Regions from separate parts of the Tardiphaga sp. P4_G1 genome, predicted to be linked through region 3. Evidence: predicted binding sites of a transcription regulator. Region 3 holds the regulator's gene; each other region holds the start of a gene.
What was found. The regulator HrcA, encoded in region 3, represses chaperone genes, less so after heat shock. The targets are predictions, from matches to a motif close to GTTAGCACTCNCNNNNNGNGAGTGCTAAC.

Region 1 (4,311 bases), on a different contig from region 3:
CCTTGCCGACGATGACCGAACCGTCTTCGCCTGCGTTGATGGCGATCTGGCGAGCCGGAGCCGACAGGGCCTTGCGGACGATCTCGACGCCGGTCTTCTGGTCGTCGTTCGCGGTCTTGATCTTCTTCAGCTGTTCCGAAGCGCGGAGCAGAGCGACGCCGCCGCCGGGGACGATGCCTTCTTCAACCGCAGCGCGGGTCGCATGCATCGCGTCATCAACGCGGTCCTTGCGCTCCTTCACTTCGACTTCGGTCGCGCCGCCGACGCGGATGACGGCAACGCCGCCAGCCAGCTTGGCGAGACGCTCCTGCAGCTTCTCACGATCGTAGTCCGAAGTGGTCTCTTCGATCTGCGCCTTGATCTGCGCCACGCGTGCTTCGATGTCGGCCTTCTTGCCGGCGCCGTTCACGATGGTGGAGTTCTCCTTGTCGATCATCACCTTCTTGGCGCGACCGAGCATGGCGAGCGTGACGTTCTCGAGCTTGATGCCGAGATCTTCCGAGATCGCCTGGCCGCCGGTCAGGATCGCGATGTCCTGCAGCATGGCCTTGCGGCGATCGCCGAAGCCCGGTGCCTTGACGGCAGCGACCTTGAGGCCGCCACGCAGGCGGTTGACGACGAGGGTGGCGAGAGCTTCGCCTTCGACGTCTTCCGCGACGATGACGAGCGGCTTGCCGGTCTGCACGACGGCTTCGAGCAGCGGCAGCATCTCGTTCAGCGAGGAGAGCTTCTTCTCGTTGATCAGGATGTAGGCGTCGTCGAATTCAACGCGCATCTTGTCGGCGTTGGTGACGAAGTAGGGCGAGATGTAGCCGCGGTCGAACTGCATGCCTTCGACGACGTCGAGTTCGGTTTCGAGCGACTTGGCTTCTTCAACCGTGATGACGCCCTCGTTGCCGACCTTCTTCATGGCGTCGGCGAGGAACTTGCCGATTTCCGCGTCGCCGTTGGCCGAGATGGTGCCGACCTGGGCGATTTCGTCGTTCGAGGTGACCTTCTTGGAGTTCTTGACGAGGTCAGCAACCACGGCTTCCACAGCCAGGTCGATGCCGCGCTTCAGATCCATCGGGTTCATGCCGGCAGCAACCGACTTGGCGCCTTCACGGACGATCGCCTGAGCGAGCACGGTGGCGGTGGTGGTGCCGTCGCCGGCCGCGTCGGCCGACTTCGAGGCCACTTCGCGCACCATCTGGGCGCCCATGTTCTCGAACTTGTCGTCGAGCTCGATTTCCTTGGCGACGGTGACGCCGTCCTTGGTGATGCGGGGCGCGCCGAACGACTTGTCGATGACGACGTTGCGGCCCTTCGGACCGAGCGTCACCTTCACGGCGTTGGCGAGAATGTCGACGCCGCGCAGCATCTTGTCGCGGGCATCAACGCCGAATTTCACTTCTTTAGCTGACATGTTTTGCTTCCTTGAAAATCAGGATGGGTGGGAAAGGCGCTTAAGCGGCCTTCTTCTTGGCGGGAGCGGCACCTTCGAGGACGCCCATGATGTCGCTTTCCTTCATGATCAGCAGGTCCTGACCATCGATCTTGACCTCGGTGCCCGACCACTTGCCGAACAGCACGCGCTCGCCGACCTTCAGATCGATCGGGATCAGCTTGCCGGCTTCGTCGCGGCCGCCCGGGCCGACGGAGACGATCTCGCCCTGGGAGGGCTTCTCTTTGGCGCTATCCGGAATGATGATGCCGCCAGCGGACTTCTCTTCGGCGTCGATACGCTTGACCACAACGCGATCGTGAAGCGGACGGAATTTCATGCAGTCCTCCTAAGTTTCTGTAGATGCTTGAGAAATTTAAATTGGCAGTCTGAGCCAACAAGTGCCAGCGCAGCTGGTCCGGACATAGGCCGAACGTTCCTCACCGGCAAGGGTCTGTATCAAATATTTTGGCACTCAAATATGACGGGTGCCAGAATTGGTTAAGACCCTCCGATACCGGTTCTCGAATCCGTTAGCATCCACGGTAAGTGGCTGCTAACATTCGGCTTTCAACCCATTATTAAACTTTTAAGCTTGTGATGAGGACGTTGCTTGCGTCACATTTCATGCATCGTGTTGTCACGGGCGAAGTGGAAGCCGGTTCGCTGCAGTCAGCACGGTCACAGGAGAGCAGAGCGAAGTTCGACGTCAAACCGGAATCCACTTAGCCGAATGCGCTCTGTCCATGGAGGTTGAACATGGTCTCGAGAAATGCAGCTTCTGACGATTTCAGAAAGCAGGTGCTTGGCTACGGACTGACGACGGCGCAGATTCTCTACCGCATGCCGGACCATCCATCGCTGCTGCAGACCTATGTCTGGCAGAACTACGATCTGTTTCCGAAGTTTCCCGCGCTGAAGGATTTCCTCGATTTCTGGCAGGAGAAGCTCGATGGCCCGCTCTTTGCGGTCACCGTCGCGCATTCGAAACTGATCAAGCCGGCCGAGCTTCGTGCCGTGGATGGCGTCTTCCGGTTGCACTAGTCCGCGCCTCTCAACGCGCCGGATGAATTGCCGCTGTGCTGAACTACAGCTAGGTTCCCGGATGCGCTGGCCGTTTGTTCGGCATTGCGCCGGGTGGGAAACACGACATGGCGAAGCTGAAGCGAACGTCAAAGAGCGCAGCGAAAGCGGCTGCGACGAAGAAGCCTGCGACACAGGCGGTAGCAAAAGCAGCAAAGAAGTTCGCGGTTGGCAAGCCAGCCAAGGCGAGTGCAAAAGCTGTCGCGAAATCCGGCCCGCGCCGCAAGCAGCGCGTCGCGATCAGTCACTATCAGGAAGAAGCATTTCTCGGCGACGGCCTGCGCGCTTATGCGAAGTATCGCGATCTCGGCGTTGCCGCTGCGACCGGCGGTTTGGCGCATGCGCATGTCATCCGGCTGATCGGACCTTGCGATCCGAAAGAGGTCTCCAAGCTTCACTATCACGATGCCGAGTTTCAGCTGGTCTATGTGCTGAATGGCTGGGTGAAGGCCTATATGGAAGGCGAGGGCGAGATGACCATGCGTCAGGGGTCATGCTGGACCCAGCCGCCGCGCATCAGGCACCTGATCCGCGATTACTCCGACAATTGCGAATTGCTTGAAGTAATCCTGCCGGCGGAATTCAAGACGGTGGAAGTCCGGTAGTTCGCGTGCGGAAATGCGACGCGTGCCTTGTTCGCGCGTCGCAGTGGCATTGAATCAGCTATGCTGAGCCCGTCGCTGCCCTGGCCCTCAACGAGTATCTCATGACTGCATCCGTTCCGGTTTTCGACGGTCACAACGATGTGCTGCTGCGGCTGTACAAATCGCAATCGCACGATCCGGTATCCGACTTCCTGACCGGGGAAGCCGCCGGTCACATCGACCTGCCGAAGGCGAAGGCCGGCGCGTTCGTCGGCGGGCTGTTCGCGCTGTATTCGCCGGCGGCTCAGGCGTCATCGGGATTCATGGCGCAGATGACGGGCGGACGCTACGCCGTGCCGCTTCCCGAGCCGCTGACGATGGACGAGGCGCGCAATTCCGTCGTCGCCGAACTGGCCATCCTGCTGCAGCTCGAACGTGCTTCCGCAGGCGCGGTGGCGATCTGCACCACCACCGCCGAAATCCGGTCCGCCATTGAGCGCAAGGCGCTGGCCGCGGTGGTCCATCTGGAAGGCGCGGAGGCCATCGACGCCGAGCTCAGATTCCTCGACGTTCTCTATGCGGCGGGGTTGCGGTCGATCGGGCCGGTGTGGAGCCGGACCAACATCTTCGGCCATGGCGTGCCGTTTCACTTCCCGTCCGGGCCCGATCTCGGCGACGGTCTCACCGCGGCCGGCGAGCGGTTGATCGGCGCCTGCAATGACCTGAAGATTCTGGTCGACCTGTCGCACATCACCGAGAAGGGTTTTTGGGATGTGGCGCGGCTGTCGAAAGCGCCGCTGGTGGCGACCCATTCCAATGCCCACGCGCTGTGCCCGTCGCCGCGCAATCTCACCGACAAGCAGCTCGCCGCGATCCGCGACACCGGCGGCATGGTCGGCCTGAATTTCGCGACCTGCTTCCTGCGCCCCGACGGCAGCATGCGGCCCGACACCGGCATCGAGCTGATGGTGCAGCAGATCGACTATCTGCTGGAGAAGCTGGGCGAGGATCACGTCGGGCTGGGATCGGATTTCGACGGCGCGGTGGTGCCCGAGGCCATCGACTCCGCCGCGGGCCTGCAGGCGCTGTTCGTGGCCTTGCGCGACAAGGGCTATTCCGAGACGCTGCTCGGCAAGCTCGGCGCGGGCAACTGGCTCGATCTGCTGCAGCGGACGATCGGCTGACCGGCGCTGGCGGCGTGTCTCAGGTGAGCATGCCGAC
Region 2 (4,311 bases), on a different contig from region 3:
AGGATGAACGGCCAGCCTTCCGGGCGCTGGGTTGCCTGCTGGGGGACGACAACGGCGTCCACCACGGGCAGAGGCGCGACGGCGACGTGGCGCGGCAATGCAAAAGCATGAAGCGGCGCAACGACAAAGGCGAAGATCGCTGCGAAGGTCAGATAGGTCCCGCGCCAGCCGACAGCCTCAAGCAGAAGATGGGTCGCCGGCCAGCCGACCGTCGAGGCGAAGCCGCCTGCAAAGGTCACGAAGGTGATCTGCCGCCGCGCCGAGGCACCGAAGATACGCGTCAACGTGGCGAAGGCGGGATCGTAGAGCGACGCAGACATTGCAGCGCCGAGCAACAGCCAGCAGGCCAGATAGGTCGCGGGATGATCGGCGACTGAAAACAGAGCGAGACCCAAGGCACCGGCCAATGCGCCCGATGCCATGACGACATTGCCGCCGTGGCGGTCGATCAATCCACCAACCACCGGCGACAGTAGTCCCGATACGATCAACCCCAGCGAAAAGCCCGCCATGCCGAAGGCCAGCGACCAGCCATGCGCCGCCGTGATATGCGGCATGGTCAGCACAGGTGGATAGATCAGGATGCCCCAGGTCAGGATCTGGGTGAATGCCAGCACAAGGACCGCGCGGCCCGGTCCGAAAACAAGGTCGCGCAATCGGTGCATGGGCTCACGTCTTCAAGGGAGTGGCGGGACCCGCGTTACGCCTCAGGTCGGGCCTTGTCAGGTCAGGCCTTGGGTGCGCAACGGACATAGACCATGTTGCCGTAGCGAACCGCAGCGTCCTTGTCGATGAAGCGCGTGACGAGAATCCGGCCGTCGAAGGAGACGATCTCGCGATCCTTCTCGCCACCGGCGGGACCGGGCGGGCCGATATAGTTCTTGCCGCTCGGGCTACCCTTCAGGCGCAGTTCCTGCGGCGTCGCCTCGTCGGCGAGATGCATGATGACCCCTCCGGTGGCGCCCTGGCCGATGATATAGGGCTGCTTGCACTGGCCGCGCGCGGCGTTCTCGGTGCGAACGCGATCGTTGGGATTCATGTAGGACGCCAGACCCCAGCGGCCGACGAGTTCTTCCGAGCGGATCGAGGCTGGCAGTTCCGGCGCCGGCGGGGGCTCCGGCGGCGGTGTCGGCTGCGAGTTCCCAAAGCTGAACCCGCCCAATCCACCAGACGTGCCGCACCCGCCCAATGACAGCGCCAAAGTTGAAACGATCGCCAGATGGGCAACCGTGCGGGCGTAGCGTGACCTGATCATATTATCCCCTAGAGCAAATTCCCCGGCTGCCCGTCCCGGCAGCCAAGCGCAAAACACCTGACGGCGCAATGAGGTCGGCAGAATTACGCCGACTCTCCATTATGGTTTCCAGATCATCCTATATTGGCCTCACCAAGGCCTTAAGGCCTCGCTTGACTCAAAAAGCGTCTGGCCATATTTCCCGGACGCTCAATTAGCACTCCCGGAGCGCGATTGCTAAGGGAATGAGCCGGCCGCCTTGAGCGTTCCGGCTGGATTCCCGCCCGCCTCCGAGATGGCAACCAGATCGCAAACCCTAAAGGGACACTCCCATGGCCAAGACCAAATTCCGCCCGCTGCACGACCGCGTCGTCGTCAAGCGCATCGTCGCCGACGAGAAGACTAAGGGCGGCATCATCATCCCGGACAGCGCCAAGGAAAAGCCGTCTGAAGGCGAAGTCGTCGGCGTGGGCCCCGGCGGCCGCGACGAAGCCGGCAAGCTGATCCCGATCGACATCAAGGTCGGCGACAAGGTTCTGTTCGGCAAGTGGTCGGGCACCGAGATCAAACTCGACGGCGAAGAACTCCTCATCATGAAGGAGTCGGACATCATGGGCGTGATCGCCTAAAGGCGGTCCGCTCTCCAAACACTCGGACGTCATGCCCGGACTTGATCCGGGCATCCATCTGGCTTCTTCGCAGGAAGATGGATGGCCGGGTCAAGCCCGGCCATGACAGCGTTTTAATTTCAAATTCCCATCACTTGGAGCACCATCAACATGGCAGCCAAAGACGTTAAATTCTCCGGAGACGCGCGCGATCGCATGCTGCGCGGCGTCGACATTCTCGCCAACGCCGTCAAGGTCACGCTCGGTCCGAAGGGCCGCAATGTCGTGATCGAGAAGTCGTTCGGCGCTCCGCGCATCACCAAGGACGGCGTCACCGTCGCCAAGGAGATCGAGCTCGAGGACAAGTTCGAGAACATGGGCGCGCAGATGCTGCGCGAAGTTGCCTCGAAGACCAACGACACCGCAGGCGACGGTACCACCACCGCCACCGTGCTGGCCCAGGCCATCGTCCGTGAAGGCGCCAAGTCGGTTGCCGCCGGCATGAACCCGATGGACCTCAAGCGCGGCATCGATATCGCCGTCGCCGCCGTCATCAAGGACATCACCAAGCGCGCCAAGCCGGTTGCGTCTTCGGCTGAAGTCGCCCAGGTCGGCACCATCTCCGCCAACGGCGACGCTGCCATCGGCAAGATGATCGCCCAGGCAATGCAGAAGGTCGGCAACGAAGGCGTCATCACGGTTGAAGAGAACAAGTCGCTCGAGACCGAAGTCGACATCGTCGAGGGCATGAAGTTCGATCGCGGCTACCTGTCGCCCTACTTCGTCACCAATGCCGAGAAGATGACCGCCGAGCTCGAGGACGTGTACGTCCTGCTCGTCGAGAAGAAGATCTCCAGCCTGCAGGCCATGCTGCCGGTGCTCGAAGCCGTGGTGCAGTCGGGCAAGCCGCTGCTGATCATTGCTGAAGACGTCGAAGGCGAAGCGCTCGCCACCCTCGTGGTCAACCGCCTGCGCGGTGGCCTCAAGGTTGCTGCCGTCAAGGCACCAGGCTTCGGCGATCGCCGCAAGGCGATGCTGGAAGACCTTGCGATCCTGACCGGCGGTCAGCTCGTCTCGGAAGATCTCGGCATGAAGCTGGAAAGCGTCACGCTCGCCATGCTCGGCCGCGCCAAGAAGGTCGTGATCGACAAGGAAAACACCACCGTCGTCAACGGCGCTGGCAAGAAGCCGGCGATCGAAGCCCGCGTCAACCAGATCAAGGCGCAGATCGAGGAAACCACCTCGGACTACGACCGTGAGAAGCTGCAGGAGCGTCTGGCCAAGCTGGCTGGCGGCGTTGCCGTCATCCGCGTCGGCGGCGCGACTGAAGTCGAAGTGAAGGAAAAGAAGGATCGCGTGGATGACGCGCTGAACGCCACCCGCGCGGCCGTTCAGGAAGGCATCGTCCCCGGTGGCGGCACTGCGCTGCTGCGTGCCAAGAAGGCCGTCGGCCGTCTCACCAACGAGAACGCCGATGTGCAGGCCGGTATCAACATCGTGCTGAAGGCGCTGGAAGCTCCGATCCGCCAGATCGCCGAAAACGCCGGCGTTGAAGGTTCGATCGTGGTCGGCAAGATCCTGGACGAGAAGTCCGAGACCTTCGGCTTCGACGCGCAGACCGAAACCTATGTCGACATGGTCGCCAAGGGCATCATCGATCCGGCCAAGGTGGTGCGTACTGCACTGCAGGACGCCGCCTCGGTTGCCGGCCTGCTGGTCACCACCGAAGCCATGGTCGCCGAACTGCCGAAGGAAGCTGCACCGGCGATGCCGGGCGGTGGCGGCGGTATGGGTGGCATGGGCGGAATGGGAGGCATGGGCTTCTAAGCCCTGCTTTCACGCTCAACTGCATTGTGATCGAAGGCCGCCTCCGGGCGGCCTTCTTTTTTGCCCTGATACAATGCACCTGCGACTTATGGCCTTTCGCCTTGGTCGCGGTTCTGATTCAATCCCGTGATTAATCTCGCATGGGCGGAATCAGATAAATCCGCCCGGAGACACGTCGATAACGTCCAGGGACTTTTGAAATGCGCGCGCTTCATCTTTGTCTGCTCGGCCTTACGGTCACCGCCTCGGTTGGGACCGTCCACCACGCCTTCGCGCAGGTGAAAGCCGCGCCGAAGAGCCAGCCCGCAGGCCCCGAGACGCGCTATTTCACCTCGATCGACGGCGTCATGAACGGCAACGCCGACGTCATCCTGCGCGAGACACGGCAGGGCAAGGCCGTCACGGCCGCGACGCTTGATGTCTGCTATCCCGCCGAGAAGGGCAGCGACCGCAAGGATCGCTTCGTCGCCAATCTCACGGTCAGTGGTTCGACGCTGACCGGCGCAACGCAGACCCAGGTCGACAAGCTGCCGGTGACCATCAAGCTGAACCGCCGGCCGACCGGCGACACGTTCGAATTCAAGGGACAGATCTCGGTCGGTCAGACCAACAACAACGTGACGTCTTCGGACAATTCCGATC
Region 3 (4,311 bases):
TGCGTCACGTCATAAAGTGCGCGCGCGAGGCCCTCGTCGGGGGTCTTGAGCTTGCCGGCGGCGTGCAACCCGAAGAACGGCGTGCCTTCCTCGATGGTCAGCTGATACAGCGATAGATGCTCGGCGGCTTCCGAGATGGCGAGCTTGAGTTCGTCGGTCCACATCTGCGGGGTCTGGTCGGGGCGCGCATAGATCAGATCGAACGAATACCGATCGAACGCGCTGCGCGCGATGGCGACGGCATCGAGCGCTTCACGCGCGCTATGCAGACGTCCCAGTGATTTCAGCGACGCATCGTCAAGCGCCTGTACGCCGAGCGACACGCGGTTGACGCCGGCCTCGCGATAGCCGCGAAAGCGCGTCGCTTCAACGGAGGTCGGGTTGGCTTCGAGTGATACTTCGACGTCGGAGGCGACGTTCCAGTATTTTCCGATCGAATCCAGAATCGCGCCGACCGTTTGCGGCTGCATCAGCGACGGCGTGCCGCCGCCGAGAAAGATCGACGTCACGGTGCGGCCTGGCGCGCGGGCAGCCGTGGTTTCGATCTCCCGTGCAAAGGCCCGCGCGAAACGTACTTCGTCGACGGCGTGATGACGGACGTGGCTGTTGAAGTCGCAATACGGGCACTTCGACAGGCAGAACGGCCAGTGCACATAGACGCCGAACGCGTCCTGCTGTGCGTTAGCGGGGCTCAAGGCAGATCTCCGCGAGCTTCACGAACGCCCTGGCGCGATGCGACAGGCCTTCGCCGAGTGGCGGCAATCCGTGTTTCTCGACCGCGGTCATTTCGCCATAGGTGCGGGTGTGACCATCGGGCAGGAATGTCGGATCGTAGCCGAAACCGGCAGTGCCGCGTGGTGGCCAGACCAGCGTGCCATGGGCATGCGCTTCGACTTCCTCGAGATGACCGTCGGGCCAAGCCACGCAGAGTGCCGAGACGAAATGCGCGGTGCGCTTGTCAGGCGAGGTTGCGCCGCGCTCTTGCAGCAAACGCTCGATGCGCGTCATTGCGCCGGTGAAGTCCTTGGACTCGCCGGCCCAGCGCGCCGAGAGGATGCCGGGCGCACCGTCGAGGGCATCGACGACGAGGCCGGAATCATCTGCGAAGGCGGGCAGTTGCGCGACATTGGCCGCGGCAATCGCCTTGATCGCGGCATTGGCCTTGAAGGTGTTGCCGGTCTCGTCGGGTTCGGCGAGACCGAGCTCGCCGGCCGACACTGCTTCGATGCCGTAGGGGGCCAAGAGATCGCGCATCTCGGCAAGCTTGCCGGGATTGTGGGTGGCGATGACGAGCTTCCCAGTGATTCGACGATGCATGATGCGAGTCTACGCCTGCTTGATGACTTGCGGAATCACGCGATGGCCATTTTCTGCAGTTCGACGAGGCGTCCGACGCCCTTTTGCGCCAGGGCCATCAGCTTCAGGAACTCGTCCTGCGTGAACGGCGTCTTCTCGGCGGTGCCCTGCACCTCGATGATGCGCCCGTCGCCGGTCATTACGAAATTGGCGTCGGTATCGGCCTCGGAATCCTCGGCGTAGTCGAGATCAAGCACCGGGGTGCCCTGATAGATTCCGCAGGAAATTGCCGCGATATTGTCGCGCAGCACGTTGCCGCCGCCGTTCTTGAACATGTTGCGGTTCTTCATCCACGAGATGCAGTCGGCCAGCGCAACCCATGCGCCGGTGATCGACGCCGTGCGGGTGCCGCCATCGGCCTGGATCACGTCGCAGTCGATGGTGATCTGGCGTTCGCCGAGCGCTTCGAGGTCGACGGCAGCGCGCAGCGAGCGGCCGATCAGGCGCTGGATCTCGACGGTGCGGCCGCCCTGCTTGCCGGATGCGGCTTCGCGGCGGGTGCGTTCCAGCGTGGCGCGGGGCAGCATGCCGTATTCGGCGGTGACCCAGCCGCGGCCCTGGCCCTTAAGCCATGGTGGCAGGCGCTCCTCCAGCGTGGCGGTCACCAGCACGTGGGTGTCACCGAATTTCACCATGCAGGAGCCTTCGGCATATTTGACCACGCCGCGTTCCAGCGACACGGCGCGCAGTTCATCGGGCGCACGACGGCTTGGCCGCATGAGAAAATCCTTCCAAATGTCCAGAGAGAGCCTGTTCGCGGTGCTTTTAGGGGGCACGGAGCGCAGCGGCAAGGGCAGGGCAGGTTCCACGCACGCAATGGTGCTTGTGTCCGGGGGCTCGGGGCGACAGATTAGGTCCTCAAGGAGTACCCTGTGGCCCACCACGATCCGATCGGCCTGATTTCGCCGCATGCCGGGCTCGCCCAGCTCAATGAGCGATCGCGTGAGATCTTCCGGCAGATCGTCGAGAGCTATCTCGCCACGGGCGAACCTGTCGGTTCGCGCAATATTTCGCGCCTGATCACGGTTCCGCTGTCGCCGGCGTCGGTCCGCAACGTGATGTCGGACCTGGAGCAGCTCGGCCTCATCTATGCGCCGCATACCTCTGCCGGACGGCTTCCGACCGAACTCGGACTGCGGTTTTTCGTCGATGCCTTGATGCAGGTCGGTGACCTCACCGAGCCGGAGCGGCAGTCGATCCAGCAGCAATTATCCTCGGTGGGGCGCTCGCAGACTGTGGAGGCAGCGCTCGGCGAGGCGCTGACGCAGCTGTCCGGCCTGACCCGCGCGGCGGCGGTGGTTCTGACCGCCAAGTCCAATGTGCGGCTGAAACACATCGAATTCGTCCGTTTAGAGCCCGAAAAGGCGCTGGTCGTGCTGGTTGCCGAGGATGGCCAGGTCGAAAACCGCGTGCTGACCCTGCCGCCGGGCGTGCCGTCGTCGGCGCTGAACGAGGCGTCGAACTTCCTCAATGCCCGGATTCGCGGCCGCACGCTGGCCGAGGCCCGGCTGGAGCTGGAAACGGCGCTGACCCAGAACCAGATCGAGCTCGATCAGCTGACCCAGAAGGTGATTGCCGCCGGCATTGCCAGCTGGTCGGGTGGCGAGAAGGACGATCGGCAGCTGATCGTGCGTGGCCAGGCCAATCTGCTCGAGGATCTCCATGCGCTGGAGGATCTTGAACGCGTTCGCCTCCTGTTCGACGATCTCGAAGCCAAGCGCGAGGTGATCGACCTTCTCGGTCGGGCGGAGACGGCGGAAGGTGTCCGCATCTTCATCGGCTCGGAAAACAAACTGTTCTCGCTGTCCGGCTCGTCCACGATCATTGCGCCCTACAGCGATGGCGCCGGCCATATTGTCGGTGTTCTCGGCGTGATCGGGCCGACCCGGCTGAACTATGCGCGGGTGATCCCGATGGTAGATTACGCGGCGCGCATCGTCAGCCGCATGCTCGGCGGCTGACAGATCGGCCGAATCCGGCCGGTTGCGCTTGATTTTCGGCGCTCAAACCCCGATATCCCGCTCAGCAATCCCACCATTTTGGCGTGTTTTTGAGAAGGCAGCGTGATGACTGATTCCAATGGGCAGAACGACAATCAGGACAAGACGGCAGCGGCCGCCGATCCGGTGGTCTCCAAGCCCTACATCATGCCGGACGATCCGGAGCCGAACTCGGTCGAGGCCCTAACCAAGGAAGCTGCGGACGCGCGCGACAAGATGCTGCGCACGCTGGCGGAGATGGAAAATCTGCGCAAGCGGACCCAGAAGGAGGTCGCCGACGGTCGCACCTATGCGATCGCCAATTTCGCGCGCGAAGTGCTCGATATCGCCGACAGCCTGCAGCGCGCCCTCGATGCCGTGCCTGCCGACACCAAGGCCGCCGCCGATCCGGGCCTGAAGGCGCTGCTCGAAGGCGTCGAGCTCACCGAGCGCTCGCTGCTCAACACGCTGGAAAAGAACGGCGTGAAAAAGTTCGACCCGTCGGGCGAGAAGTTCGATCCGAATTTCCAGCAGGCGATGTACGAAGTGCCCGATGCTTCCGTGCCTGCGGGCACCGTCGTTCAGGTCGTGCAGGCCGGTTATACCATCGGCGAGCGCGTGCTGCGCCCGGCGCTGGTCGGCGTGTCGAAGGGCGGCGCCAAGGCTGCACCTGTAGCGTCGGAATAAAGCTGTGTAGTAGGAGCTGGATCGCCCGGTCAAGCCGGGCGATGACAGCGAGAGTTAAGCCGCCAGCTCGCCCGACTGGATCCGCTTCACGCCGGCCTTGTTCATGTCGGCCCAAGCCTTGGCCAGCGAGCCCTGCGTGTCGATGCCGCGGCAGGCATCTTCGATCACATAGACATCGAAACCTGCTTTTCGCGCATCAAGGGCGGACCACGCGACACAGAAATCTGTGGCGAGACCGGCGATGAACACGCGCTGCAATTTGCGGGCTTTCAGATAGGCGGCGAGACCG

Region 1: a site for HrcA is predicted at 1,891-1,919, ahead of AC1DUY_RS14955 (co-chaperone GroES). Genes of this name have one in related genera too.
Region 2: a site for HrcA is predicted at 1,448-1,476, ahead of AC1DUY_RS20690 (co-chaperone GroES). Genes of this name have one in related genera too.

The regions. Positions count from the first base shown of each region.
Region 1 is NZ_JBFUJU010000005.1:482,020-486,330, forward strand. Features, by position in the region: gene groL (chaperonin GroEL) at 1-1,405, opposite strand, end outside; gene AC1DUY_RS14955 (co-chaperone GroES) at 1,446-1,763, opposite strand; gene AC1DUY_RS14960 (usg protein) at 2,183-2,467, shown strand; gene AC1DUY_RS14965 (cupin domain-containing protein) at 2,575-3,111, shown strand; gene AC1DUY_RS14970 (dipeptidase) at 3,213-4,274, shown strand; gene AC1DUY_RS14975 (NupC/NupG family nucleoside CNT transporter) at 4,294-4,311, opposite strand, start outside.
Region 2 is NZ_JBFUJU010000008.1:262,637-266,947, forward strand. Features, by position in the region: gene AC1DUY_RS20680 (MFS transporter) at 1-665, opposite strand, end outside; gene AC1DUY_RS20685 (hypothetical protein) at 728-1,255, opposite strand; gene AC1DUY_RS20690 (co-chaperone GroES) at 1,567-1,863, shown strand; gene groL (chaperonin GroEL) at 2,014-3,669, shown strand; gene AC1DUY_RS20700 (hypothetical protein) at 3,870-4,311, shown strand, end outside.
Region 3 is NZ_JBFUJU010000003.1:145,850-150,160, reverse strand. Features, by position in the region: gene hemW (radical SAM family heme chaperone HemW) at 1-695, opposite strand, end outside; gene rdgB (RdgB/HAM1 family non-canonical purine NTP pyrophosphatase) at 682-1,317, opposite strand; gene rph (ribonuclease PH) at 1,353-2,075, opposite strand; gene hrcA (heat-inducible transcriptional repressor HrcA) at 2,229-3,317, shown strand; gene grpE (nucleotide exchange factor GrpE) at 3,423-4,022, shown strand; gene pncA (bifunctional nicotinamidase/pyrazinamidase) at 4,077-4,311, opposite strand, start outside.